Regions from separate parts of the Paenibacillus sp. A14 genome, predicted to be linked through region 2. Evidence: predicted binding sites of a transcription regulator. Region 2 holds the regulator's gene; each other region holds the start of a gene.

The links. Region 2 encodes Rex, which represses fermentation and respiration genes when NADH is low (regulators of the CRP and FNR family bind a similar motif). Its sites were predicted from a motif close to TTGTGAAATATTTCACAA; they were not measured.
Region 1: V4U88_RS14465 (DUF2249 domain-containing protein) is a predicted target of Rex. The motif match lies at 3,562-3,579, and genes of this name have one in related genera.
Region 3: pflB (formate C-acetyltransferase) is a predicted target of Rex. The motif match lies at 2,479-2,496, and genes of this name have one in related genera.

What each region holds. Positions count from the first base shown of each region.
Region 1 covers NZ_JBAGJD010000004.1:666,158-673,821, forward strand. Annotated here, with positions in the region: gene V4U88_RS14450 (BlaI/MecI/CopY family transcriptional regulator) at 869-1,246, shown strand; gene V4U88_RS14455 (M56 family metallopeptidase) at 1,266-2,825, shown strand; gene V4U88_RS14460 (hypothetical protein) at 2,896-3,234, opposite strand; gene V4U88_RS14465 (DUF2249 domain-containing protein) at 3,252-3,491, opposite strand; gene V4U88_RS14470 (DRTGG domain-containing protein) at 3,816-5,150, shown strand; gene V4U88_RS14475 (YtpI family protein) at 5,172-5,471, opposite strand; gene V4U88_RS14480 (hypothetical protein) at 5,536-6,042, opposite strand; gene V4U88_RS14485 (YtrH family sporulation protein) at 6,039-6,368, opposite strand; gene V4U88_RS14490 (DNA polymerase III subunit alpha) at 6,545-7,664, shown strand, end outside.
Region 2 covers NZ_JBAGJD010000001.1:405,170-412,833, forward strand. Annotated here, with positions in the region: gene V4U88_RS01940 (AAA family ATPase) at 1-899, opposite strand, end outside; gene V4U88_RS01945 (hypothetical protein) at 892-1,425, opposite strand; gene V4U88_RS01950 (cell wall elongation regulator TseB-like domain-containing protein) at 1,617-2,102, opposite strand; gene V4U88_RS01955 (amidohydrolase) at 2,154-3,452, opposite strand; gene V4U88_RS01960 (redox-sensing transcriptional repressor Rex) at 3,430-4,092, opposite strand; gene dinG (ATP-dependent DNA helicase DinG) at 4,128-6,986, opposite strand; gene V4U88_RS01970 (tetratricopeptide repeat protein) at 7,167-7,664, opposite strand, start outside.
Region 3 covers NZ_JBAGJD010000001.1:578,308-585,971, reverse strand. Annotated here, with positions in the region: gene adhE (bifunctional acetaldehyde-CoA/alcohol dehydrogenase) at 1-2,314, shown strand, start outside; gene pflB (formate C-acetyltransferase) at 2,569-4,839, shown strand; gene pflA (pyruvate formate-lyase-activating protein) at 4,908-5,651, shown strand; gene V4U88_RS02875 (ABC transporter substrate-binding protein) at 5,846-7,228, shown strand; gene V4U88_RS02870 (carbohydrate ABC transporter permease) at 7,333-7,664, shown strand, end outside.

The DNA.
Region 1 (7,664 bases), on a different contig from region 2:
CACTAGCGGCCGTTTGGGCGCTATTTCGTCCCGATTCGGCTTCGGGGGAATGATAGCGGTCAAAAAAGGCCTTATTGCCCTGTTATGGGCCCCGAAATAGGGGGTTGGCCTGCTTTTTCAAATAATAAGGCCTCAAAAGTCCGCTATTCCCTACCCATGAGCTGAATTAGACAAAATAGCGCCGCATCAGGCCCTGGCGTTGCATCCAGCCTGACATCGTGCGACTATGGTGAGACTTGGGAAGTCTAACGGTTGTGGCAGTCGCTATTTAACGAAAAGTAACCCTTTCGAAATTCTAGCGGTCGTGAGCGCCGTTATTTCACCTGGATTCTCGCCCTAACAGCCTGTTTTTGCAAAATAAGCGCCGTGGCGACCGTTAGAATGGGAAGTCGGCGTTTTCAGGGCAAATAACGGCTGTGGCAACCGTTAGCGTTAATTTTCGTCTTTCTTGCAAGGCTGCTCATGCGACGGCGGTTAGGGAGATGGGGCGCGCCGGATCCAACTCGCCACACCGAGGCGACAAGTTTCAAAATAGGCAGCACCAAGTCAGGTTTGATGCAACTTCAGTGCGCATCAGGCCCTTATTTCTCCACGGCATTCAAATTGCTTCATGCAACGCCAGTGCTTTTGGGGCCTTATGTAGGCAGCCATGCCACAACAACCCAACCTCCGCATTAAACCTCCAAATCCCCATATTTCTGTAAACTTACTCCAACCAACCAACCAACTAACCAACTAACTCGCCCGTGAACCGCACATCACATTTAATGAAGAGGGCGGGCTATTTTTCAGGAAAAAACTGGTTGACATTATTGTAGACAGGTGTAGAATATACATTATAGACAGCTGTAGAAAAAGGAGGTTCGCGATGAATTTGATGAAGAAGCTCCCGGATGCCGAATTTGAGATCATGAAGGTGGTTTGGGCGAATGAACCGCCGATTACAACGGGGATGGTGATGGAGCAGCTAGGAAAGGAACGGGCATGGAAGGCGCAGACGATTATTACTTTGATGAAGAGGCTGGTGGAACGCGGTTTTTTACGGAGTGAGAAAAAGAGCAAAGAACGAGGGTATTTTTCGCTGATCAGTAAAGAGGAGTATTTGAAATTTGAAACCGGCGACTTTATCCAGCGATTTCACGGGAATTCCTTCTCCAGTCTGATCGCAGCGTTGCACGGCAGCCAGCGTTTTAAGGAAGACGATCTGGACGAGCTTGAGAAGTGGCTGAAGGAAAAGAGGGAGTGAGTTGGAGGAAACTTTATCTGTGTTTATTCGATGCTCGCTTTCCATGTCGCTGGTAACATTGGTGTATATGGCGATGGTCCCCTTCTTGGCCAAAAAATATGCCGCAAAATGGTTGTATATCATTTGGTGGGTGATCACGATCGGCTGGCTGGTCCCCGTACATCCTCATATTGTGTTGCCTTTTGCTCCGGTCCGTTACGCGCCGACTACCGATCCGCTCCCCGCTATGTCCGGGCAAGGGAAAGGGCTTGCCGGATTTCCGATCTCCACAGTTCATGAAGCCAATCAAGCGGCCTTCGCCCCTTATCCGGTTTGGCGGATCTTGGCGGTGGTTTGGTTGACCGGCGCCTTAATTGCGTTATTCTGCCAAGTGTATCGGCATATCCGGTTTATGAACCTGACTAGACGCTGGAGCGAGCCGGTGACGGATCCGGAGATTTTGGGAGCTTTTGAGAACATGGCCTCGGAGTTAAATATTAAAACCGGTGTCAGGATAAAATTTTGCCACAGCATTTCATCGCCGATGTTAACAGGTCTGATTCATCCGGTGATTTTGCTTCCCCGGGATATTTTGAAGGAAGAGGACTATCCGCACATTCTTAAGCATGAACTGATTCATTTTAAACGGTTCGATCTATGGCACAAGGTGATTATTTTGGGGGTGAAGGCGGTCCACTGGTTCAATCCCTTGGTTTATTTTATGGACCGGGCGGTTTCCTTGCAATGCGAGCTCTCGTGCGATGAACGGGTTCTCCGAGGTATGAGTTTTCAGCAGCGAAAAAACTACGGTGAAACCTTGATTAAAGTCGTTCGAAACGGGTCAAAAGCCCGGACCGCTGTATTCACCAATCTGTATGGGGGGAAACGTAACTTGCGTAGTCGCATCAATTTTATTATGGATATACGGCCCAAAAAGAACGGCATTGTCATCCTCGCCTCTTTATTGACGGGATTGCTGCTGATGACAGCCGTTTGGAACTCTCCGGAAGCTGGAGCCGCCAATCGGCAGGCTTCTCCCGCCAGGGCCGAAACACTTGAACTCGCCGCGGAGAATTGCAATGTTCTAGTGCAGATCAGTCGGGGCGAACAGCTCTCCGTTGACTACAATGCCAAAGTAATGAACGTGGTACAAAACGCCAAGAACTCGGCGACGCAAATCTCAATCCGACCGAAGCAAGGTGTTTCGACGGAGGATATTGATATGGTGACTTTGAACATACCCAGCCAAAAATTCCGGACGATTACGGTCAATGGCAACAAAGCCGGCATCTCTTTGCCGGCCGTGAACGCGGATCTGAATCTTACGAGCAATGAGGGGAGTATGTCGGCCATCCTGCCGAAAGGATTTAACAAAACAATCAAATTTGAGTTGAAAAACGGTGCCGGAAGTCTCCACATCGATCAAGGCGCAAGCAATTACAAGCTCTCTATGGGGATCAAAGAAAGCGCGTTAACCATCCCGGATTCATTGCCCGGATATAAGCATGGGGCTTCAAGTTACACGTACACGAGCGGTAATGGAAAGGCGCAAGTCGATGTGACAATAAGCGGTTCCGCATTCTCGGTCGCTGATAACTAAAAATCGGCCGGACCCTCGCTCACCTTGAAGGTGCGTTGAAGGGTCCGGCCGATTTGGAATTCGGGCTTGCTTACGCCTCGGCAGCCAAAGCGCTGGACAGGCGTGCCATTCCGCTGAGCCCCTTCATACCTCCATAGAGGGTATAGAAGAATGAATCGGGGGCATCCAGCGAGAAGGAGAGATACTGCTTCGGATCGATGCCGAGCATTTTTTCGAATAAAGCCGCCGTGTCGTAGGCGTAGAAACAGAAGTAGGTGTATTCAAACTCCGGCATTTTCTCGGCAATCATCAAGATTTCAGCGGCATAACGCTCCGGATCGTTTTCGGCCTCGGCAATCATGGCGAGTGCGTCTTCAAGGCCTACCTTGATTTTTAGGGTCTTCTCATCGAGGACCTCAATCGTGGCCAATGGGATCTCCTCCTCGGTTATTCCGTTTTCCCGATTTTTACACGAAAAGTGTCCGGGCCTTGCTCCAGATAGTCCCAGGTAAAGCGTCCGGGATGCATCGCTTCGAATTGAAAGCGCAGCGGCACGGGATCGTGATCATTGATAAGCAGCATCGCTTCTCCAGGCTCCAGGCTGTTGAAGGCGGCAAAAATCGTTTTATGCTTTAATTGCGGCGGGTACTCCGTAGCGTTGACGGTGGTTTTAAAGGTTTGGCTCATAAGTTTGGTCCTCCTGTTTATTTAAATATTGAAGCATTTGCGATCATTATATCAACCGGTCATCATGGCATTGTGATACAAATCACATATTGGCGCAACGCAAAATGTTTCTGCATAAGGCTTCGGTATTCCGTCAAAGTCCGAGTGATTCGCCTCACGTTCATTCCGGAACAGGGCAAAATTTCAGGAAATGGCGAAATGAAGCGATCGAGTGTTTAGCGGATCTTCCGGCGAAATTTGCTCACGGAATGTCCGCTTTTTTTTGCGTTGATATGGTGTATAATAGATACAGAATAGTACAGATTGAGATTGGGGGTGTAACAGTTGCAGGGGCATGAAGAAAGTGTAACGAAGCACGAGCAGCTGCTACAGCATATCGAGAGTCTCAAAATCGGAACCAAAATATCGGTGCGCAAGCTGGCGAAAGGAATGGGAGTCAGCGAAGGAACCGCCTACCGTGCGGTAAAGGAAGCGGAAAATCTCGGAATCGTTATTACGAAGGAGCGGATCGGGACCGTTCGCGTGGAGAAGAAGCCGCGGAATATTACCGATCAACTGACGTTCGGGGACGTCGTCGATATCGTCGAGGGACATGTGCTTGGCGGAGCCGACGGTCTGGATAAAAACCTGCATAAATACGTGATCGGCGCGATGAAGATCGATGCCATGGCCCGCTATATCGATGCGGGAAGCCTTTTGATCGTGGGGAACCGGGAGGATGCCCATTCGCTCGCTTTGGAGCAAGGGGCGGGCGTGCTGATTACCGGCGGCTTCGGAACGAGCCGGGAAGTCAAAAGTCTGGCCGACCGCTTATCGCTGCCGATCATTTCCTCGCGGCACGATACGTTTACGGTAGCCTCGATGATCAACCGGGCGATCTTCGACCGCTTGATCAAGAAGAAGATTATGCTTGTGGAAGATATCGTCGTGCGCAAGCCGAGAGTCAACATGTTGAAGGTGACCAGCAACATCTCCGATTTCGATCAGCTGTCGATCGAGACCGGGGCGCAGCATTTTCCGGTGGTGGACGAATGGAACCGGGTGATCGGCATCGTCAGCCGCAAGGATGTGGAAGATCTCAGCGGGGATCAGAGCATTGAAAAGTGTCTGACACGGCATCCGATTACGGTCGGGCTGCAAACGTCGCTCGCTTCGGCGGCCCAGATCATGGTGTGGGAAGGGATCGACTTTCTGCCCGTCGTCGACCGCAACCGGAAGCTGATTTCTTCGGTGACGCGGCGGGAAGTGCTGCAGGCGATGCGGGACGCCCGGAATCAGCCGCAGCTCGGTGAAACGTTTGAGCATCTCATGTGGAACGGATTCGCGGAGGAGCGGGACGAGAACGGCCGGTTGTTTTTTCACGGCATGATTACGCCGCAAATGGCTACCGACCTCGGGACGATTTCCCATGGGGTGCTGACTTCGCTGATGACCCAGGCCGGCTTGAACGCGGCGAAGGATGCGAGCGGGGCGGACTACGTGGTGGACAACCTGACGACTTACTTCGTGCGTCCGGTGCAGATCGAGAATCCGGTCGTGATTACCCCGGTCGTCCTGGAGATGAGCCGACGGGCGTGCAAGCTGGAAATCGTCATGACCTACCAGGATTTCCTGGTGTCCAAGGCCGTCATGACGCTGCAGTCCATCGACCACGCCTAATGCGGCGATCAGGCGGCCGGTTTATTCCGGGTTCTGGCGGGAGAAGAAGCCATGGTTGCGGATGCCGGCGAATATATTGAAAGCCCCGAGCACCATGAACAGAGCGCCGACGACGACGCGGACCGTCGAGCCGCTAAAAATTAGCATTTGGATCAGGGCCAGCACGATCAGCATGGTGCCCATACTGATATTCGATTTGGCCTGGGCGATCCCCCGGGTGCGCGCATCCAGCGAACGCCGGGATTTGATGCTGAAGAAGATGGAGCAGACGCTGGAAACAATCAGGCCGGCGTACAGGATATAAGTTAAAACTTCAATCATGGGAAAAGGTCACGGCTCCTTTTGGAATAATAGATTGTGATATTTCTCATTGTAGCATGATTCCTCAGCTTCGCACATAGGGCCGGATATCGACCCAGATCTGAAGCACGCCCTCGCTTACCAGCATCGTTTTCACCTGAATTGCGTACTCTTTGTCCCGCACCGCGTAAATTTTCCGGTTCAGCAGCGTCCGGGCCATTTTGCCGTCGGAGTCGATTTCGAAGATGCTGCGGCCGCGCAGCACCTCCAGTTCCTCGTGCAATTGCTGTACGACCTCTTTGACGGCCAGCGCGTCCAGGGGAGGGTCCCGCTCTTCGACCCGGACCTGGATTTCCTTGATGACGGTGGAGCGTTTGTGATACTTTTTCAGTGTCTTGTTGTCTTCCTCGGCCTGATAGAGTTGAATCTGCAAATCTTTATTTTCGAGCCAGAGTTTGTTGAAGCTGGCCTGATAGACGACGTTGAACCCTATGCTGCCGGCGACCATGCCGAGAATAAAAACGGCGGCAATTTGCATGAACCGCTTAAATCCCCTTAGGGCCTCCCGCGTTGTGACCCTCCGTTCGTTCATCCCCGGCTGCCTCCGCACATCCACCTCACGAGCTCCGAACCCATATGCGCTCCAAGAAATGCGAATAGTAAATATAAAATTTGCTTGATCGCCGGGGACAAATTTCCGTCGAAGAAATTGCTTTCGATGACCCGCATCGGGTCAATCGTACCGCCGACCGCGGCGGCGAGCGCCCATATCTTAATCCTTCCCGCGATATCCAGCATCGTCTGCGTCGGCGGCTGCATGGACACGATGGCACCCAGCCCGCCTACCATGGCTCCCCCTACAACGATGCCGAACGCTACGAAAAAATCCATGACCGCCTTGGTCAGAAACGTACTCATCCGCTGGCCTCCCTTTTTTGCGTTCCGTCCGTTTTCGCTTGTCCATTCCGGTTCTATACCATTCTATGGGCGCAAGCAGGCAATCTATGATAAAATATTTAAAAAGGGAACAAACGTTTTGATTTAAGTCCTAACCCAACTAAATTTTCGGTTCAACTTGGAAAGGAAGGAAACGCATGGACAGCTTCGTTCATCTCCACGTACATAGTGAATACAGCCTTCTCGACGGTGCGGCCCGGCTGGAAGAGCTGGTTGCCCAAGCGGCCGCTTTCGGCATGAAAGCGTTGGCGCTGACCGATCACGGCGTGATGTACGGCGCGGTTCCTTTTTATAAATTGTGCCGCTCGCACGGCATCAAGCCGATCATCGGCTGCGAGATGTATTTTACGGCGGGATCCCGGAAGGAGCGGGGGAGCCGGAAGGACCAGCCGATCCACCATCTGATTTTGCTGGCCAAGAATGAGACCGGGTACCGGAATTTAATGAAGCTTTGCTCGATCGGCCATCTGGAAGGCTTTCATTACAAACCGCGGATCGATTGGGAGGTGCTGGAGCGCCATAAGGAGGGGCTGATCTGCCTAAGCGCCTGCCTTGGCGGCGAGGTGCCGCACCATCTGCTGCACGGCCGGCTGGAGGAGGCAAAACGGGCCGCGCTTCGTTACCAGGCCGCGTTCGGGGAGGACTTCTACCTCGAGCTCCAGGATCACGGGATGCCCGAGCAGAAGAAGGTCAACCCGCTGCTCGTCGACCTGGCGCGCGAAACCGGGATCAGCCTGGTGGCCACCAATGATGTCCATTATCTCGGGGAAGGCGATGCCGAGGTCCAGGACGTGCTGATCTGCATCGGAACGGGCAAGACGGTGGACGATGAGGAGCGGTTCAAGATCGGGACCAGCCAGCTATATATGAAGAGCGGTCCGCAAATGGCCGCCTTGTTCCCCCATATTTCCGAAGCGCTGGACAATACGGCGAAGATCGCGGACAAATGCGAGCTGGAGCTTACGTTCGGGCGCCATATTTTGCCCGAATATCGGCCTGTTCCGGAAGGGTTGACGTCGGCGTCTTACCTGGCCTCGTTATGCGAGCGGGGACTTGAAGAGCGGTATGGACACCAGGAACTGTGGCGGGATGAAGCGGAGCGGGCTAAGCTGAAGGAGCGGCTACATTATGAGCTCGGGGTCATTGGCAGCATGGGCTTCTCCGATTATTTTCTCATCGTTTGGGATTTTATCGCTTATGCGCACCGCCACGGCATCGCCACGGGCCCCGGACGGGGCTCGTCGGCCGGAAGCCTGG
Region 2 (7,664 bases):
TGATCGCGCATCGCGTAAATCGCCGCTTCGTTCATCACGCTCTCCAGTTGGGCGCCGGAGAAGCCGTAGGATTCCTCGGCCACCTTGTCCAAATTCACTTCCGCATCCAGCGGCTTATTCTTCGCATGAATCTCCAAAATATGACGGCGGCCCTTCTTGTCCGGCAGATCAACCTGGATATGCCGGTCAAAACGGCCCGGGCGCAGCAGTGCGCTGTCCAGCATCTCTTTGCGGTTCGTGGCCGCGATCAGCAAGACCCTCGGCGTATCGGACGTATAGATGCCGTCCATTTCAGTCAGCAGCTGGTTCAGCGTCTGGTCATACTCGCGCTGTTGGCCGCCTTCCCGTTTGCCGCCGATCACATCGATCTCATCGATAAAAATGACAGCATTCTCTTTGTTCTCCTTCGCCGCGCGTGTGCGGGCGTCCTTGAACAAATCGCGAATCCGGCTGGCCCCGACGCCTACGTACATCTCCACAAATTCGCTGCCCGATGCCGCGACAAACACGGCGTTCGTGTACTGGGCGGCCGCTTTCGCCATCAGCGTTTTGCCTGTTCCCGGAGGCCCGGTCAGCAAAATCCCTTTCAGCGGGCGAATCCCGAACTTTTTGATCTCTTCATGACGCACCATAAAGTCGAGGGCTTCCCGGAGTTCCTGTTTGGCGCTGTCTTGACCGCCGATCTCTTCAAACGTAAGCCCGGGCGACGCCACTTTCTTCCGCTTGCGCTCCTGGGAAGCCGTCGCGACGATCCCGCCGCGCATTTTAACGGCCGTAAGCAGTGCGCCCACCATGACGAGACCGACGAGCAGCGGAATCACATTATAGCCGATAAAAGCGAGAAAGATGAGGAAAACCGGGACAAATCCGGCCGCAACTTCAATCATCCACTTACGCATTAGGCCACACCCCCATACTTTGCGGTACGCGAGGTAAAATAACAAACTTGCTCGCCTTCTCATCGGTTAACGTAATATACACGTTCTTATCGTCCATTTCCGCTTTGGCCGAAACGCCTTCGGTCTGCTTTTGCAGTTCATCCAACGTAGTCGTGATATCGGTGTACTCTTTCTTTTCCATAGCTTGAGCGATCGGGAACAAGGCCTTGTCCCACAATTCGTTCAGCTTCTCTGAGGCTTTGTCTTCCACGACCACTTTTACTTCGCGGCTGCCGATCCATTTGCCGCCTTCCCGCTCAATTTGCTCAACGAGGCTGCCCAAATTCGTTCCGGGCTCCAAATCAAGTTTCAACTCCACCTGTTTTGGGGTAATATCTGTTTGTACACTTTTTACGCCTTCCATAGAATTGATTTTATGCTCAAACGGGCTCTCAACCGCCCATTGTCTATACGCAAACCATCCTCCGAACAACAACAGTGCGGATACGGCCACACTTGCCACAATCGGTCCAACACGCAATTTCACGTTGAGGTCCTCCTTGCTGTAGAAAAATATAATGATAAGTATATCAGAAAATGGTAGACAAATACGCAAATTAAACTTACAAAGATGAGTATATCACATCGTATATACGATTTCGAATCAAGTTGTGAAATTATTTTAAATTTTTACGAAAAAAGCAGCCCAATGGGCTGCTTTTTGTTCTGAAGTTGATCTTACCGGTTGGGTAAAGTAAATACTTCCTCCAACGGCTCTCCATCGCTGAATCGGAAAAACCGGTAAAAATGATGGGCTTTCTCTTTGTAAAAGAGCTGCCAGACATACTGGTTGTTGTATATCCCCGGCATCAACCGGACAGGGGTTATCCCCGGAAATTTGTCTTTAATGATCTTGCGAATTTGACTCTCCGATACGCCTTCGGAAAGGGGCTTTACTTCCGGATTCCCCTTTTCCGGCAGCCAGACCATGACTTCCCGGCCGCTTTCATCCTTCCCCTGAACGACCCAGCACACTTGGTCCCAGACGGATTTCCAGACCTCATCGGCCTCGGTCAGTCCGGTTTCTCGCATCGCCCGCTGAATCGCTTGCTTCTCCCCCTGCCGTAGATCCTGCTGTACAAAAAGATAGAAGCGGTGAAGCCCGATGAGGACGAGCCCCAACATCAGAAGGGAGAGCAGGATCCACTTGGTTCTGTTCCTCAACCTTCTCTTCCTTTCCCCGATCGGCGTAGTTTCAACATACAGTAGATCGTCTTATCGGCCGAGAAGGCGCTCGAACGCAGCTTGGGCTTCAAAACGTACTTTTTCCTCATCAAGCGTCAGGCAAGCGCCATGCTTAACCACTTGCTTGCCGTTTACCCAAACATGCTCCACATCTTTCGGTCCCGCCGAATATACGATATGGGAAATATAGTCCGTGCGGGGCAGAAAATGCGCCTGTTCCGTATTCAGGGCGATAAAATCCGCCTTCATACCGGCGGCGAGCCGGCCCGTATCCTCAAGGAACAGCGCCTTCGCCCCGTATTCCGTACCCATGCGAAGCGCCTCTCCCGCCGGGACCGCCGTCGGGTCTCCCGACACGCCTTTATGAATCAGCGCCGCCAGGCGAATCTCCTCAAACATGTCGAGGTTATTGTTGCTGGCGGGTCCATCCGTTCCCAGCGATACGGTAACGCCCGCCCTGAGCAACTCGGGCACGCGGGCTACGCCGCTGGCCAGCTTCAGGTTGCTCCCCGGGTTGTGGGATACCGTTACCCGGTGCTCCGCCAAAACGCCGATCTCCTCGTCCGTCAGATGGACGGCGTGGGCCAGCAGCGTCGGCCGATTGAACATCCCGAGATTCAGCAGGTGCTGAACCGGGCGGACGCCGTAATCGGCTACATTTTGCTCCACCTCGGCTCTCGTCTCCGACATGTGCGTGTGCATCGGCAAATCCAGCTCATGTGCCGCCTGTACAATTTTCTCAATGTAATCCGGAGGGCAAGTATATGGAGAGTGCGGCGAAATCATGGTGGTGATTCGTCCGTCCGCCTTGCCGTGCCAATCGCGCGCAAAGCTCACCGCTTCGTTCAGCTTGCTTTGCTGCACCTCAGGAGGACAGAGCCCGATTACGCCGCGAGTCAATACGGCGCGGATTCCCGATTGATCCACGACGGAAGCTACCTGTTCCATATGGTCGTACATATCCAAAAAGGTGGTCGTTCCGCCCTTTAGCATCTCCAGCACGGACAAGGCCGTTCCCCAATATACATCCTCGCCGGTAAACTTCGCTTCCATCGGCCACATTTTCTCCTGCAGCCACTCCTGAAGCACCATGTCGTCTCCATAGCCGCGCAAGAGCGACATCGCCGCATGACCATGCGTATTGATCAACCCGGGGAGAAACAACAGCCCCTTGCCGTCAAACGTTTCGGCCCCTTCCACGCCTTGCGGGCGCTCCGTTCCGACGTATGTGATCCGGTCTCCTTCGACCAGCATATAGCCCCGGATGATCGGGGTTTTCTGATCCGGCACCGCGAAGGTACCGTCTTTAATCAGCCATTTTCGCGTCATGTTCCGTATGTTCCTTTCCGCCATCCAGATAATAAGCCAAACTCATCAAATCGGTTGTGAAATCCGCCGCATGCACGCGCACTTCCGAAGGCACCTTAAGGATGGTTGGCGCAAAATTCAAAATCGCTCCGATTCCCGCAGCCACCAATTGATCGGCAACCCGCTGCGCTTCCACATCGGGTACGGTGATGATCCCGATGCGGATGTTGCTGCTCCGCACCGTATCCACCAGCTCCTCGATCGGCTGAATCGTAATATGGTTGATCTGCGTCCCGATTTTGTGGGGGGATGCGTCAAAGACCGCTACAATTTTCATATTATCTTTCACATACGCGTTATAATTGGACAACGCGTGGCCAAGATTACCGGCCCCGATCAAAGCTACATTAATTTGCTGATCCAGGTTCAGAATTTGGCGAATTTTCTCGATCAGATACGTTACGTCGTAGCCGATTCCCTTGCGCCCGAAATCTCCGAAGTAAGCCAGGTCTTTACGGATTTGCGCCGGATTCAAATCCAGCTTCTGCCCAAGTTCCTGCGAAGAGACCGTAGGCACCTCCCGGCGGCTGAGTTCATTGAGAAAGCGCAGGTACACCGGCAGGCGGCGAACCACTGCATCCGAAATTTTTTCCGATTTCATCAAATTTCCCCCTACTTACACGATTTGAGGAACACTTACGATTCCCCGGCGTTTAACCATTCCGAAATTCGAGGCACCATCTGCTCCAACGGCATATGCTCCATTTTCGGTCCGGGCAAAGAATACAAGAAGTATTTACCGTAATAGGATTCCAAGATCCGAGTATCATAAACCACCACGATCCCGCGGTCCTGCGAGGACCGGACCAGTCTGCCGAAACCCTGTTTAAAGCGGATAACGGCTTGGGGAACGGACAGTTTCATGAACGGGTTCTTCTTCTCTTGCTGCAGCCTCTCGCTTTTCGCCTCCACCAGCGGATGGTTCGGAGGCTGGAACGGCAGGCGAACGATTGCCAGGCTCGTCAAGGCCTCGCCGGGAATGTCAACGCCTTCCCAGAAACTGCTCGTGCCAAGCAGAACTGAGGCTTGCTGTCCTTGAAACCGGCGGGTCAGCTTCGTTCGGCTTCCGCTGTCCATCCCCTGCCCGATTACGGTGATCCCCTGTCCGGCAAGCAGCTCCTTCAGCGGATCATACACCTGCCGCAGCATCCGGTATGACGTGAACAGGACCAGCATTCTCCCGTGGGTGGCGATCGCCGTATCGGCCAAGGACCGAACGAGCGTAGAGACAAAATGGTCGTCTCCGACACTGCCTTTCACGCTCGGGAAATCCCGCGGAATGACAAGTAAGGCCTGTTCCCGGTAATTAAACGGGGACGGAAGCATAGAGGTGTTGAGCCGCTCCTGCTCCGCCGCTTCGGTCAGCCCCAATTGATCGATCATGTACTGGAAGGACTTGTCGACCGAGAGGGTCGCCGAAGTCATCACTACACTTTTCTTCTTGTTGAAGAAAAATTCCTTCAATTGGGTGCTCACATCGATCGGCACCGCAAAGATTTGCAGCGATTTGCTGCGGTAATTGCCATTGCTCTCGATCCAGTAGACCGTGCTTAAGTCTTCAAGCTTGATAAAAAAGCGAAGCGCTTCCCGCTCGGTGGCGAGATCTTTCAGCAGCCCGCCGATATCGGTGATCAGGCTGTCATAGCCGTAGTCGTGCTCATCGTCTTTTAACTCGCCGATCAGCCTTTCCCCTTTGCGGATCACGTCGCCCAGAGCGGTATAGATCTGGTTCTCCAGCGCAGACAGGGCCTCCCACTGCTTCGGTTTCTTCTGGGGCAGCAGGCGCAGCACAAATTGCCCCGGATCCCCGGGCGCCGCGTCGCTGCGTTCCGGCATTAAGCCGAACATCTGGTCCGCCAGCCGATCCCAGATTTCCTTCACATCGACCAGTGTCGGATACAGCCCGTCGATGACGGAGCACCACTCGGCCGATTTTTCGCTCCCCGACTGATCCAGCATCACGCGCAGATTCGGAAATTGGCCTGTCTTGCTGTCCTTGAACAGCCGGGTGAGCGTATGGACAACGGTGAAATATTTCATTTGGAGCCCTAGGTGTTTCCCGGCGACTTCCTCCAAATGATGGGCCTCATCGATCACCAGGCGCTCGTACCCGGGCAGCAGCTGGTGTCCGGCCTGAATATCGGTAAACAGCTTGGAATGATTGGTGATGACCACGTCCGCTACGCCGGCTTCATGCTTCGCTCTGTGGTAGTAGCACTTGCGGAACCAAGGACAAGAGCGGCCGAGGCAGGAATCGGACTCGCTCGCCACCGTCTCCCAGAAGTCCCCGCCGCGGTTTCCGAGGTTCAATTCCTCGTCGTCGCCCGTTTCCGTGTGCGCCAGCCACACAATCATCTGGGCGGCGGTGATTACCTCTTCCTTAGGTGAGGCAAAGTCTCTTCTATTAATTTTATGTTCAAATTTGCGCAAACACAAATAGTGCTGCCGCCCTTTGAATACGGCGGCCCGAAACGGAAACGGAACCGCATCAGTAAGCAAGGGGACATCCCTTTCCCTAAGCTGCTCCTGCAAATTGATCGTATGCGTGCTGACCATCACCTTATCGTCCTGTTTGACACTATGATAGATGGCCGGCAAAAGATATCCGAGCGATTTTCCCGTTCCGGTCCCCGCTTCGATCAACAAGTGCTTGTCCTCGGCAAACGCTTTGCCGACTTCGGACAGCATCATATTCTGCGCTTCGCGCTCCTCGTATTCCGGCAATATCGTCTTGAGACGCTCCCGCACCTGATCCATAAACTGCTCGAACGAGACGTCCTTGAGCGGATTGTCGGAAAGGCCATTCCTGGCCGGCTCGATATCCATCCAGTCCTCAACCTGGAGCGCAAACTGGCGGTAATACACAAAACCGTCCGGGCTCGGCTCTCCTTCCCGCTCTCTCTCCTGAAGCATGGCGTCGAAGAACCAGCCGAGGTCGCTATCCTCGCCGGCGAACAGGTCGGCCAAACGCTGAACCACCAGAAGCGGCAGCCCTTCCAGCTCCTCCAGACACTTCAGGAAGATCAGTGCTGTGGCCAAAGCGTCGCTGTCGGCCTGATGGGGGCGCTCATGCTCTACGCCGAACTCGACAGCGACCATCCCCAGTTGATAGGTTGTCAGCGAAGGAAAGAAGATTTTCAAGAAATCCATCGTATCGAGAATCCGCCCGGTAAAGGGCAAATACCCTGTCTTATCGAGCGCGCTCTGCAAATAATTGAAATCAAAGGCTACGTTATGGCCGACGAGTACGGCATCGTTCAAGAGCGGAACCAGGTCCACCATCACTTCATCCAGTTCCGGCGCATCCTTGACATCCTCTTCCGTAATTCCCGTCAGGTTCGTAATAAACGGCGGAATCGGGATTCCCGGTTTGACAAAGGAACGATACACTTGGGAAATATTCTGTTCTTCATCTATAATGGCAAGCCCTACTTGAATAATTTCATCAGAGGACTGGTTTCCTGTCGTTTCAAAATCGAGTACGGCATATTTCATTGATTCCTAAGTCCCTTTCGTTCCAGTCTCTTTTACAGCATAACAGAAGTGATCCGATTTGAAAATTGCGTGAAGCGGACGGGAGGCCTCCTTCCAGAAAAAAACGATGTCTCCCGCGATCCCGGGACACACCGTTTCTTCCGAGTACATCAAATTACGCTAAATCAAGATAAGTTCATTTTAAAGGAGGGAGGTCAGTTCATTCCCGTACTTCAGCTTTCCGGTGCTTCGCATGCAGGCTTCCAAGTTCGAAAGCGGCTCGGCCAACGAAGGATCATGATAGTGCGCCAGGGTAAAATACTCCTTGGCCTTGGCGCGGCCGCCTCTTTGCGCCTCGATGCAGCCCAGGGCGTTGTAAATAATCGACCTTAGCCGTTTATTCTCCGTCCCTTCCAGCACCCGCCAAAAGTGCGGAATCGCCTCATCGGTTTCCTCCATATGCAGATGGCACATTGCCAAATACGTTCGCGCCGAGGGGCTTTCCGGAAACTGTTCCAATGCCTGTTTAAAGTGGGTAAGCGCCTGCGGAAACATCATCAGTTTGTAATACCCCTGTCCTTTGACAAACGCATCGCAATCCATTTCGGGCAGCTTAGCGGCAAAATCGCCTTGGGGGCCTGCAGAACTCTGGCGCAACAAGCCCATCTTCTCTTCAAAGCTCAGCCACTCTTCGATAAT
Region 3 (7,664 bases), 170 kb from region 2:
CAACCAATTCGACAGCTTCCAGAAAATCGCCGAACCGGTGGGCATCATCATGGGGATTACTCCGGTAACGAACCCAACGTCCACCACGATTTTCAAATCGTTGATCGCCATCAAGACACGTAACCCGATCATCTTCGGCTTCCATCCATCCGCTCAGAAGTGTAGCGCGGAAGCGGCGAAGATCTTGCTCGAGGCCGCAATCAAGCACGGAGCTCCGGCCGATTGTATTCAATGGATCGAGAACCCTTCGATGGATCGTACGAACGCGTTGATGAATCATCCTGATGTGGCCTGCATCTTGGCTACAGGCGGTTCGGCGATGGTGAAGGCCGCATACAGCTGCGGGAAACCGGCTCTCGGCGTAGGTCCTGGTAACGTGCCTTGCTTCATTGAGAAGAGCGCAAACCTGGATCAAGCGGTGAATGACCTGATTCTGTCGAAAACGTTCGACAATGGCATGATTTGCGCATCCGAGCAAGCGGTTATTATAGAAGAACCGATTTTTGACCAAGTGAAGAAGAAAATGATTGCCAATGGCTGCTATTTCGTAAATAAAGACGAAGCCGCCAAATTGACCGCCGGTGCGATCATCGCCGAGAAGTGTGCGGTCAATCCTAGCATCGTAGGTCAATCGGCCGTTAAAATTGCAGAAATGTGCGGCATCGATGTACCGGCCGGAACCAAAGTTCTCGTAGCCGAAATCGAGGGCGTAGGTCCTAAATTCCCGTTGTCCGCAGAGAAACTGAGCCCGGTACTCGCTTGCTATAAAGTAAAAAACGCCGAGCAAGGGATCGAACGCGCGCTGGAAGTCGTTCAATTCGGCGGCATGGGACACTCGTCGGTCATTCATTCAAATAATGAAGAAATTATTCAGAAGTTCTCCGACCGCATGCCAACCTGCCGGATCCTGGTGAACCAGCCATCATCGCAAGGCGGTATCGGCGACATTTACAATACGAACCTGCCGTCGCTGACGCTGGGCTGCGGATCGTATGGTCGCAACTCGACATCGTCGAACGTAACGGCTGTAAATCTGATCAACGTGAAAAGGGTGAATCATCGTACCGTGAATATGCAATGGTTCAAAGTACCGAGCAAGATTTACTTCGAGAAAAACTCGACCCAATATCTTGCCAAAATGCCGGACATTTCCCGCGTCCTGATCGTAACCGACCCAATGATGGTGAAACTGGGCTATGTGGAAAGAGTGGAACATTACCTGCGTCAACGCCAAACGCCTGTAGCTATCGAAGTATTCTCGGATGTAGAGCCGGATCCATCCACAACGACAGTACAGCGCGGTACCGAACTCATGGAGAAATTCCAGCCGGACTGCATTATCGCTCTCGGTGGCGGCTCGCCAATGGATGCCGCGAAAGGCATGTGGCTGTTCTATGAATATCCGGACACCGATTTCCATAACCTGAAGCAAAAATTTATGGATATCCGCAAACGGATTTACAAATATCCGCGTCTTGGCCAAAAAGCTAAATTCGTAGCGATCCCTACGACTTCGGGTACCGGTTCGGAAGTAACCTCGTTCGCGGTTATCACCGATAAAATCAACGGCAACACCAAATATCCTTTGGCCGACTACGAGCTGACACCGGATGTAGCGATCATCGACCCGGAATTCGTGTACAGCTTGCCGAAAACCGCGGTGGCCGATACAGGGATGGACGTATTGACGCACGCGATTGAAGCTTATGTATCGGTTATGGCTAACGACTATACGGACGGTCTCGCGATCAAAGCGGTTCAACTGGTGTTCCAATACCTTGAGAAATCGGCTTTGACCGGCGATAAACTGGCTCGCGAGAAAATGCACAACGCTTCGACGCTGGCAGGTATGGCCTTCGCGAATGCGTTCCTTGGGATCAACCACAGCTTGGCTCATAAATGGGGCGGACAGTACCACACCGCACATGGCCGGACCAATGCGATCCTGATGCCGCATGTCATCCGCTACAATGCCAAGAAACCTACCAAATTCGCGGCATGGCCGAAATATACCAACTTCGTTGCCGACGAACGCTATGCAGAAATCGCCCGCATTCTGGGATTGCCGGCCCGCACAACGGAAGAAGGCGTGAAGAGCTTGATCAAAGCCATTCGCGATCTGAACAGAAAACTGGGCATTCCGGAAACTTTCCAAGAGCTTGGCTTCGATCCGAAAGACTTCGAATCGCGCGTTGACTATTTGGCGGATCGCGCTTTCGAAGACCAATGTACTACGGCCAATCCGAAGCTTCCGCTCGTTAGCGAACTTGCCGAAGTATACCGCGATGCTTTCTATGGAAGATTTGAAGAATAAGTGAACAATGGGCTGTGAAAACGTGACAAATATCACTTGATGTGATATTTGTCACAATCTTTCTATAGGGATTGTTATATCATAAAAATATAAATGATCCCTAGTACGTTGGTAAGTTCAGAGGAGATCATCAACAACGGATCAAGGACTTATCGGTGTCTAAAATGTGAAAATTATCACAAATTTTAGGGATCATGAGGCGCGGCATTATCCTTCAACGCCGCGTACTTCAAATATATATGGAGGGATTACAGATGTCGGTGATTGAGAGAGAAGTACAAAACACGCAAGAAGTTCAAACGGCTTGGAGAGGCTTTAAGAAAGGCAAATGGATGAAGGAAGTGAATACACGCGACTTCATCGACACGAATATTAAACCTTATGAAGGAGATGAGTCCTTCCTGAAAGGCGCCACAGCCAATACAAAGGCGCTGTGGGATATTATTTCCGATTTGTCCAAGAAAGAAAGAGAAGCGGGCGGCGTTCTTGATGTTGATGTTCATAAACCATCGACGATCATCTCCCACGCACCCGGCTATCTGGACAAAGAGAAGGAACAAATCGTAGGCGTACAGGGGGATGCTCCTTTCCAACGCACGATTCATCCTTTTGGCGGTATTAACATGGTAATCAATTCTTGCAAGGCATATGGTTTCGACCTGCCTGGCGAGATTGTAGATATGTTCACCTCAATTCGCAAAACACATAACCAAGGTGTATTTGATGCTTATACATCCGATATGAGAGCTGCCCGTAAAGCGGGGATTATTACCGGGCTTCCGGATGCTTACGGCCGCGGCCGGATCATTGGGGACTACCGCCGTGTTGCCCTTTACGGGATTAACTTCTTGATTAAACAAAAACAAAAAGAACTGAAGGATCTCGAGGTCGACGTGATTGATGAAGACGTAATTCGTCTTCGCGAGGAACTGTCCGAGCAAATCCGCGCTTTGGGTGAATTGAAACAACTTGGCGAAATGTACGGCTTCGATATTTCCAGACCGGCGGAAAATGCGAAGGAAGCCTTCCAATGGTTGTACTTCGGATACTTGGCAGCTGTCAAAGAACAAGACGGCGCCGCGATGTCCCTGGGCCGTGTATCTTCTTTCCTTGATGCTTATATTGAACGCGACCTGGCCGAAGGCACACTTACCGAGGAAACTGCACAAGAGCTAGTCGACCATTTCGTAATGAAGCTTCGGATCGTTAAATTCCTCCGTACTCCGGAATACAATGAGCTGTTCAGTGGTGACCCAACCTGGGTAACCGAATCGATCGGCGGGACAGCAGTAAACGGTACGACAAGAGTAACCAAGAACAGCTTCCGTTTCCTGCATACATTGTACAATCTGGGACCTGCGCCAGAACCAAACTTGACGGTTCTTTGGTCCGAGAAGCTGCCTGAAGGCTTTAAGAAATATTGCGCCAAGGTTTCTATCGAAACCAGCTCGATCCAGTATGAAAACGATGATTTGATGCGCCCGATCTACGGTGACGATTATGGCATCGCCTGCTGCGTATCCGCAATGGAAATCGGGAAACAAATGCAGTTCTTCGGTGCCCGCGCCAACTTGGCAAAAGCGTTGCTGTACGCCATCAATGGCGGTAAAGACGAGAAATCCGGAGCACAAGTTGCCCCTGAATTCCCGGCCATCACTTCCGAATATCTGGAATACGATGAAGTCATGAAACGCTTCAAACCGATGATGGAATGGCTTGCGAAGCTCTATGTAAATACGCTTAACGTCATTCACTACATGCATGACAAATACTGCTATGAACGCATTGAAATGGCACTGCATGACCGCGATATTCTTCGTACGATGGCTTGCGGTATCGCCGGGCTGTCGGTAGCGGCCGACTCGCTTAGCGCAATTAAATACGCCAAAGTAAAACCGATCCGCAACGAACAAGGCGTTGCCGTTGACTTTGCAATCGAAGGCGACTTCCCTTGCTACGGCAACAACGACGACCGCGTGGACCAAATCGCCGTCGGCCTTGTAGAATCGTTTATGGGTATGATTCGCAAACATAAAACTTACCGTAATGCGATGCCGACACAATCGGTCTTGACGATTACCTCGAACGTAGTTTACGGTAAGAAAACAGGCTCCACGCCGGACGGACGCAAAGCGGGAGAACCTTTTGCACCGGGGGCCAACCCGATGCACGGCCGGGATAAGAAGGGCGCGCTTGCCTCGCTCAGCTCCGTAGCCAAACTTCCGTACGAACACAGCTTGGATGGGATTTCCAACACCTTCTCGATCGTGCCTAAGGCGCTGGGTAAGGAGTCGGATGGCCGCAAGTCCAATCTGGTATCGATGATGGACGGTTATTTCGGCAGCAAGGCTCACCACTTGAACGTAAACGTGTTTGACCGTGAACAGCTCATGGACGCTATGGAGCATCCTGAGAACTATCCGCAATTGACGATCCGCGTTTCGGGTTATGCTGTAAACTTCATTAAGTTGACCCGTGAGCAACAACTCGATGTTATCAACCGGACGTTCCACGGTTCCATGTAAGCAGAGGAATATAGTAGAGATAGCAGCTTGGACAAACGGCAGCTTAAACCTAGAAGGAGTGACGAAATATGCTTAAAGGTCGTATACATTCATTGGAAACTTTCGGAACGGTGGATGGCCCGGGTATTCGTTTCGTCCTCTTCATGCAGGGCTGCCTGCTGAAATGTCAGTATTGTCATAACCCGGATACCTGGAGCCTGACGGACGGGAAGGAGATGAGCGTAGAAGAGGTTTTGGCCGAAATCGAGCCTTACCTGCCTTACTACCGTTCATCAGGCGGCGGGTTGACGGTATCCGGCGGAGAGGCTACTCTGCAAGCCGCCTTCGTAACCGAGCTATTCCGTGAATGTAAGAAGCGTTGGAATCTCCATACGACGCTGGATACCAACGGTTACAACGAAGGCGATAAGATTCGCGACCTTCTGGATGTTACGGATCTTGTCCTCCTGGATTTGAAGCATATTGACAACGAGAAGCATATCAAGCTTACCGGCAAGCCAAACGATCGGATGCTGAGAATGGCAGAGTGGTTGTCGGAGCATAACCGCAAAATGTGGATCCGCCATGTCTTCGTTCCAGGCATCCATGATGATGAGCAGGATTTGCTGAACCTCGGCCGCTTTATCGGTGGATTGCAGGGAGTTGAGAAGTTTGAAATACTCCCGTATCACCAGATGGGGATCTACAAATGGCAGGAGCTTGGCTGGGATTATCCGCTGGATGGAGTTCCTTCGCCGACATCGGAGGAGATCGAGCGGGCAGATCGGCTGATTGAAGAGGGTCGGAAGCAAGTAGCCGCTGCGAAATCGTGAATTCGCAGCGCAACGAACAGAATAATTGAATATGGTTATTAACGATGAAACGGTTGAACTTAGGTTCAGCCGTTTTCTTTTTTCGTTAGATGATTTTATCCCCTGAGTAGAAAAATGTCCTCCTTACCAACAAAGAATGCGCTTTCTATAATAAAGGTGTAGCAAAACCAGATCATGAGGAGGGTCACAGAAAGATGAAAAAGAGCTTCGTTATGCTGTTAAGTTTATTTCTTTTGACCTCGATGCTGCTGGCCGGTTGCGGAAAAGCCGCAAATGAGGGAGCTTCAGGAACGAACGGGGAGCAGCCTGCGGCCAATAACAAAGGGGCGGAACCGCAAGCCAGCTCGGAACCGTTTGAGATTACGATCCGTCATACCCAGGTGGGAGAATCCAAAAAATTCCGGCTGGCTTTGCTGGAGGATGTGGTCAAAAAGACGCAAGAAGCGGTTCCGGGACTCACGATTAAGCTGGATGCCGTAGATTCCGAGGTGAATCGGAAGGAGAAGTTGAGAGGCGAAATGGCCGCAGGAAAACCGCCGGAAATCTTCGACGTCTTCGGCAGTCCGGATGCCGCCCTTTACGCTAAAGAAGGCTTGATGCTGGATCTGACGCCAATTCTGGAGGAACTCGGCCTCAAAGATAAATTCACAACCTTGGCCCCGTTCACGCATGACGGAAAAATTTATGGGCTGCCGATCGGTGGATCGATTGAAGGATTTTTCTATAACAAAGCGTATTTTGAGCAAAAAGGACTGAAAGTACCAACCACGCTGGATGAACTGGAAAAGCTGGCGGAGACGATCAAGGCGGACGGCAAAATTCCATTTGCTCAATCCTCCAAGGATGCTTGGATTCCGCTAATGACGACCAACAACTTGTGGTCTTACTATGGAGGGCCGGAAATTACTTACGGCTTCAAAACGGGCGAAACGAAATGGACGGATGAAAATATGGTCAAGGCCGTAGCCAAACACCAGGAGTGGGTGCAGAAAGGTTTTTACAAGAAAGGCGAGCTCGGTTTTGAATATGCGGATATGCGGAATCAGATCATTACGGGCGAAGCGATCATGATGATGGATGGCTCCTGGGCCAATTCGGTGTTCCGGGATCCCGCGCAGGCGGGCGATATGGTCGGCAAAATCGGATTCTTCAACATGCCGCCAATGAAAGCAGGAGACCCGGTCGTGGTGATGCAGGACGCGAACAACGGTTACGGCTTCTCCAGCAAGGTTGCGGAAGATCCGCGGAAGCTGCAGGCCGTCAAAGAGTTTATCAAAAACATGTGGACGGAGGAAATGCAACTTCGCGGGCTGAAGGAAGACGGCGTGCTGCCGGCCATGAAAATGGATCTGGAACAAATGAAGACCACTTCGGACGATCCGCTTATGCAGGATATTTTCAAGGCGGTGAGTGAGATCGGAACCTCGTTCCCGGCTTTTGACGCGCTTGTGCAAGCGGAGGTCAATACGGCGCTCAGCTTGGGAATCCAGCAAATCATCGGCGGTGAAATCGAACCGGCTAAAATGCTGGAAAATATCCAGGCGGCCCAGGATGCGGCAAACGCGGCCGAGCAGTAATAAGGCCCGCCAAAAGCGACTGACGTAGATGAAGGGCGCCTCCCGCCTCGATTAGGGGGCGCTCTTTTTTCATAAAATTTTAGGCATCCGCCACGGAGGTTACTATGAATAAAGCGCTAAGAAATCCGCTGATCTATGTATTGTTTGTGCTTCCGGCATTCGTGCTGTTTCTCGCCTTCTTTATCTATCCGATTTTGGGTGCGATCAACAACAGCTTCACGAGCTGGAACGGGATTTCCAAGAATGTCACTTACATCGGCTTTGAGAACTATTATACCGCCTTTCAAGATGTGGCCTTTTGGAAATCGGTACGAAATAATGTTTATTTCATATTGTTCTCCTGTTTGATCCAAGTTCCATTGATTATTCTCTTCTCCCTGCTGATTGCCAATGTGAAACGCCTAAAAGGCTTGTACAAAACGGCGGTGTTCATGCC